One region of the Paenibacillus sp. S-38 genome, then DNA from elsewhere that is predicted to be linked to it. Evidence: predicted binding sites of a transcription regulator. Region 1 holds the regulator's gene; the other holds the start of a gene.
What was found. Region 1 encodes Rex, which represses fermentation and respiration genes when NADH is low (regulators of the CRP and FNR family bind a similar motif). Its sites were predicted from a motif close to TTGTGAAATATTTCACAA; they were not measured.
Positions count from the first base shown of each region.

Region 2: ACP26L_RS29430 (cytochrome c oxidase subunit 2A) is a predicted target of Rex. The motif match lies at 1,630-1,647, and genes of this name have one in related genera.

Region 1 is NZ_CP187970.1:3,237,998-3,241,268, forward strand. Features, by position in the region: gene dinG (ATP-dependent DNA helicase DinG) at 1-1,113, shown strand, start outside; gene ACP26L_RS14980 (redox-sensing transcriptional repressor Rex) at 1,110-1,730, shown strand; gene ACP26L_RS14985 (anion permease) at 1,810-2,805, opposite strand; gene ACP26L_RS14990 (DUF47 domain-containing protein) at 2,867-3,271, opposite strand, start outside.
Region 2 is NZ_CP187970.1:6,746,897-6,750,167, reverse strand. Features, by position in the region: gene ACP26L_RS29435 (solute symporter family protein) at 1-1,464, shown strand, start outside; gene ACP26L_RS29430 (cytochrome c oxidase subunit 2A) at 1,716-1,871, shown strand; gene ACP26L_RS29425 (cytochrome c oxidase subunit II) at 1,894-2,364, shown strand; gene ACP26L_RS29420 (b(o/a)3-type cytochrome-c oxidase subunit 1) at 2,398-3,271, shown strand, end outside.

The sequences.
Region 1 (3,271 bases):
AAGCTGATGGTGACGGAAGAAAATATCATGCTTCTGTTCAACGATACGCTGAAAAAAGTGGAACGCCTGGTCTCGGACATCAAAGAAGTACAGGACGATTACGACGTGCAGGGTGTTCTTACCGATCTCAGCGGCTCGGTCAAAGAGCTGCACCGGCAGAGAGATGCCCTGCACTTCTTCATGACCATGCCGGATGAGAACTATGTGTATTGGATGGAAGCCGGATTATACAACAAGAACCGCTCGCTCCAGCTGTCTTCTGTGCCGATTGACGTGAGTTCAATGCTCCAGACGCAGTTCTTCGGCGTGAAGGACAGCGTGATTCTCACTTCGGCCACCTTGTCAGTCGGTAAGTCCTTCGACTATACCTGCGAGCAGCTGGGGCTGAAGAAGGCCGAAGAGAATGGGAAGCTTCATACGGTGCTGCTGCCATCTCCATTCAATTACAGGGAGCAGGCGCTGGTTGTCATCCCGAGAGACTTTCCTACGCTCAAGGGAGCGGCGGGAGAGAAGGAGTTCATGGACCGGCTGATTCCGTCGCTGGCGGAAGTAGCTCTACAGACACGCGGCCGCATGCTGGTGCTCTTCACTTCCAACCGGATGCTGAAGCTGGCTCATGCCGGACTCAAGGATATGCTCGCTTCCTTCGGGATTACGGTGCTCGGACAGGGCGTTGACAGCAGCAACCGGAGCAAGCTGACGCGGTTGTTTCAAAACAGCAAAGCCTGTGTGCTGCTCGGTACGAGTTCCTTCTGGGAGGGTGTCGATATTCCTGGAGATGCCCTGACCTGCCTGGCGATTGTACGGCTTCCTTTCCAGCCGCCCAATCACCCTCTCGTGGAAGCCAAGACAGAGAAGCTGAAGCAGCGGGGCATGAACCCGTTCATGAAGCTGTCGGTACCCCAGGCGGTCATCCGCTTTAAGCAGGGCTTCGGCCGGCTTGTGCGGACCGCGGCCGATAAAGGCATCGTGATCATCTACGACACGAGAGTGATTGATACGCAGTACGGCAAGTATTTTCTGTACTCGCTCCCGGGTCCCAGAATCGAGCATATGAACTCGGGTCAGCTCGTGCCAAGAATAAAGCAGTGGATGGGTGAGAACGAAGCATGAAGACGATAAAAATATCGGAAGCGGTTGTCCGCAGGCTGCCGATCTATCTCAGGTTCCTCAGTGAGCTCAGTAAAAAAAATGTACAGACTGTCTCCTCCCAGGATCTTGGCGTAAAGCTGGATCTTAACCCCGCCCAAATCCGCAAGGATCTCGCTTATTTCGGGGAGTTCGGCAAAAAAGGGATCGGTTATGATGTAGATTACCTCATCGAGAAGATCCGCCAGATCCTCAAACTGGACAAAGTGATCCCCGTCGCCCTGGTGGGCGCGGGGAATCTGGGAAGGGCGCTTTGCAATTATAACGCTTACTTGAAGGATAACATGAAGATTGTCGCCGTATTCGATGCACAGGAAGCGAAAATCGGCGAATCGATCAATAACCTAAAGGTGAAACCGATGTCGGAGCTGAACCAGGTCATTCAGGACGCGAAGGTTCGCATCGGGATCATCACGGTGCCGGCGGCAGAAGCCCAGGAGGTAGCGGATCGGTTCGTAGAAGCAGGCGTGGAAGCGATTCTAAATTTTGCTCCTCTGATCATAAAGGTTCCCACCGAGGTTCGGGTGCACCATGCCGACTTTACTACCGAGCTTCAAAGCCTGGCCTACTATTTGGACTAATTTGAACCACACCATGTAAATATAGTGAACATAAAAAAGCCTGGAGCCAAGCTCCGGGCTTTTCTTGCACTAATCTCAATTAAAGGCTGAAAATAATTTTGTAAATAAGGTAAGCAAGAAGCATGGAGATGGGAATCGTAATGACCCAGGTCATCACCATGCGGGTAACCGTCGCCCACTTCACATCATGAAACCGCAGGACCGAACCCGTACCGATGATGGAGGACGAGATGACATGCGTGGTGGAGAGCGGCATGCCAAGATGCGTAGAGATCTGAATGACAATGGAAGAGTTCAGATCCGACGCGAAGCCGTTGACCGGCTCGATCTTCAGAAGCTTCTTGCTCATCGTCTTAATGATGCGCCAGCCGCCGATCGATGTGCCGAGACCCATCGCGGTTGCTGCGGAAAGCTTCACCCAGAGAGGGACATCCAGCGTGTCCTGGTATCCCATCGAGACGAGACCGAAGACGATAATTCCCATAGCCTTCTGGGCGTCATTCCCGCCGTGGGAGAAGGAGAGCAGAGCGGCCGAAATCACCTGGAAGCTCCGGAACGTACGGTTGAGCTTCGTCCGGGAGCTGTTTCCGCTCACGACAATAAGCTGCCGGATAATCCACATAATAATGAACCCGGTAGCAAAGGCCACGATAGGCGATAGGACGAGAATAAGAACGATGGATTTGAAGCCGGCCCAGTTCAGAGCCCCCATTCCGGCGCCGGCGATAACCGCTCCCGCAAGGGAACCGATCAGCGTATGCGAAGAGGAGGAAGGGATTCCGTAGTACCAGGTAAGCAGGTTCCAGATAATCGCAGAGATCAGGGCCGCCATAACTATATGCATGCCGTTCTCAATGGTGGCCGGGTTGGCTACCGAACCACCGACCGTCTTCGCAACCTCCGAGGAGAAGATGGCTCCGACAAAATTCAAAGTCGCTGCACCGATCACCGCGACTCTCGGGCTCAAAGCACGGGTCGAGATGGAAGTGGCAATGGCGTTGGCCGTATCATGAAAGCCGTTAATGAAGTCAAAGAGCAGCGCCAAAGCTACAATGATGATAATGGTTGTTAACATGGGTTCCTCCCTAAAGCTGCCGCTGGATCAAGTGGTGGGTTGGATTAGCAAACAGGTCCCGTTAGGAGTAACGCAGGACTACGCTGTCTAAGATGTCGGCCACGTCCTCGCAGGCATCCGTTGTTTCTTCCAGACGCTCGTACAGCTCTTTAAGCTTAAAGTCGTGATACGGGTCTTTCGGATTCATGAAGATCTCACGAATCCCTTCGCGCATCAGACGGTCAGCTTCGTTCTCAAGGGAGTTGATCTGTACCGTGTGCTCGGAGAGCTGCATGTATTTTTTCTTGGCCAGAAGCTTGAAGGCATCGAGAATGTGCTGACAGCTGGCCACGATGACTGCGGAGAATTCCTTCATATAATTATCGGAAACCGTAATGTTTAAGTAATCGAAACGGGCGATGGTGGCTTCGATGCCGTCGAGCACGTCGTCGAGCTTGGTGGCCAGGGTCATGATGTCCTCACGGTC
Region 2 (3,271 bases), 3.5 Mb from region 1:
TTTCTCGGGATTGCGGGGACGATCGCGCTGGCCGGCTTCGACGGCTTCTTCTACAGCATCGGCTTCCTCGTAGCCTATCTTGTCGTGCTGTACCTGGTGGCCGAGCCGCTGCGGAATCTCGGCAAGTACACAATGGCGGACATGATCGCCGCCCGATTCAATAACTCCCGGGTACGCGGGATTGCCGCGCTCAATACGATTGCCATCTCCATCTTCTATATGATCGCCCAGCTTGTCGGGGCCGGCTCGCTGATCAAGCTGCTGCTTAATCTCGACTATACGGTATCGGTCCTCATCGTAGGCGTGCTCATGACGGTCTATGTGGTGTTCGGCGGCATGACTGCGACTTCCTGGGTGCAGATCACGAAGGCGATCCTGCTCATGGCCGGCACCTTCGTCGTATCCCTGATCGTGTTCGCGAAGTTCGACTTCTCGATCTTCACGATGTTCGAAGCGATGAAGAATGCGACGCCCCTGAAGGAGAGCTTCCTGAATCCCGGCAACAAATACAAGGTGCCGCTCGACACGCTGTCCCTGAATCTGGCGCTGGTTCTCGGGACGGCGGGTCTGCCGCACATTCTGATCCGCTTCTTCACCGTGAAGGATGCCCCTACGGCGCGCAGCTCGGTCGTCTATGCCACCTGGCTGATCGGCGCCTTCTACATCATGACAATCTTCCTCGGCTTCGGCGCGGCCGCCTTCGTAGGATATGACGCGATCGTGGCCCAGGACAAGGGGGGCAACATGGCGGCTCCGCTGCTGGCCCGGGCTCTTGGCGGCGATTTCTTCTTCGCCTTCATCTCGGCGGTGGCCTTCGCCACCATCCTGGCGGTCGTGACGGGCCTTGTGCTCTCCGCGGCGTCGGCGTTCTCCCATGACTTCTACAGCAATATTCTCCGCAAGGGCAAGGTGACGGAGAAGGAGCAGGTGAAGGTAGCGCGCTATGCCTCCGTCGGGGTGGCCGTCCTGTCGATCCTCCTCTCCTTGTTCGCGCAGAAGCTCAACGTGGCGTTCCTGGTCAGCGTGGCCTTCGCCGTAGCGGCGAGCGCCAACCTGCCGGTCATCCTGTTCACGATCTTCTGGCGCCGATTCAACACGGCTGGAGCGGTGACGGGCATGCTGACCGGCCTCATCTCCGCGCTGCTGCTCGTGTTCTTCTCGCCGAGCGTCTGGTCGCCGGAGGCCGGCAAGGCGATTCTCGTCGGCACGCCGCTCTTCCCTTACGCCAACCCGGGCATCATCTCGATCCCGCTCGGCTTCCTCGGGGCGATCATCGGCACGCTGGTGACAACGAGCAGCAAGGTGCCGCAGGAGCACAGCGACAAGTTCGATGAGATTCTCGTGCAGGCCAACACCGGGATCAAGCCCGAGGAGACGGCGCTTCCGGCAGGAAGCGTGAAGTCCAAGGTCCGCAGGGACAAGGGCGTGAAGCCGGGCTCCGGCTCCCAAACGTTCGATCAGTAACTATGACGGGGCGGGCTCCGAGCTCTCTCCCTATGCAGCACCGCCGGCAGGTATATCTGCCGGCCAATGGCTGGGCCGACATCTGTTCCTACAGATGTCGGCCTTTTTGTGCTGCTGGCGCGGCTCCCCCGAGACCGCACGCTGTTCACGAATCGCACGGACCGCGTGTGATGCAGTTCACAGAGATGCGGTCCGCTTCCCCGCTACAATAAGTCATATTTAAGGAAGACAGAGAATAGGAGGAACGCACGATGAAGAAGGAACAGAGCCGTCCGGCAGCGGGGCCGTGGGAGGGAGAGCATCAAGAGCCGTCCCTGAAGGGGACCTTCGCGGCGGTCATGCTGCTCGGGTTGTTTTTGATCCTCACCTGGGCCGGGGTTTTTACACTGTTTATGGGCAGGAACTAGGAGAAGAGAGGGGGGAAGCATCATGCATATTCACCGTTTAGAGAAAATGTGGCTGGTCTTCGGGATTACGATGCTGGCCGTCTTCCTGACGATTGTGGGGGTTGGGGCGTTCGCCATGGGCATGGAGCCTCCGGGAGGGCATAGGCATACCGTGGACCCCGAGAAGCTCAGCACGACGGCGCCGTTCGATAAACCGGGGCTGCGCAGCATCGGCGAGGGGGAGTATGAAGCGAACCTCATCGCCTTCGCGTTCGGGTATAAGCCGGATGTGCTGGAGCTTCCGCTGGGCGCTAAAGTGAACTTCAATATTACAAGTTCCGATGTGGTGCACGGCTTTCAGGTCGTGGGAACCACCATCAATATGATGGTCGTGCCGGGTGAGGTCAACCACCTTACCTACACGTTTACGCAGCCGGGCGAGTATCTCGTGATCTGCAACGAATACTGCGGCGCAGCGCATGAAGTGATGATGATGAAGCTGATCGTGAAATAAAAAGTAAAGTCTGCAGGCAAAGGAGATGACAGCATGGATACCGTACAGAAACCGTTCGACCGCCGGGATAGCGCACTCATCCTGGCCCATATTCTCTTCGCCTTTTTCGCCCTGTTCCTGGGCGGTGTGGCGGGCCTCCTTCAAGGGCTCGTCCGCGGGGGAGCGCATGTCCTGCCTTTTGGCATCGGCTACTATCAGCTGCTTACCGCACACGGGGTTCTGATGGCCTTGGTGTTTACCACGTATTTTATCATCGGCTTCCTCTATGCGGGTGTGGCCCGTACGCTCGGCACCCTGCTCGGGCTGCCGCGCAGGCTCGGCTGGCTCGGCTTCGGCCTGATGACAGCGGGGACCCTCTGGGCTACAGTCCTCATCCTGCTGAACAAAGCGACGGTGCTCTATACGTTCTATGCGCCGCTCAAAGCTTCGCCCTGGTTCTACGTAGCGCTGGTCTTCGTCGTGGTCGGAAGCTGGATGAGCGGCTTCGGGATCTTCATGCAGTACCGCTATTGGAAGGTGCTTCACCCGGGCCGGACCACCCCGCTCTTCACCTTCATGGCCGTGGTGACGATGGCGATGTGGCTGGTCGCAACGCTGGGCGTCGCCGTGGAAGTGCTGTTCCAGCTCATTCCGTGGTCATTCGGCTGGGTGGAGACGGTCAACGTGGTCCTGAGCCGCACGCTCTTCTGGTATTTCGGCCACCCGCTCGTCTACTTCTGGCTGCTGCCGGCCTATATGTGCTGGTACGTGGTCATCCCGAAGGTGATCGGGGGCCGATTGTTCAGCGATGCGCTCGCCCGCCTCTCGTTCTTGATGTTCCTGCTGTTCTCCATCCCGGTCGGCTTCCACCACCAGCTGATGGAGCCGGGAATCCCGAACGTATGGAAGTACGTCCAGGTCGTGCTGA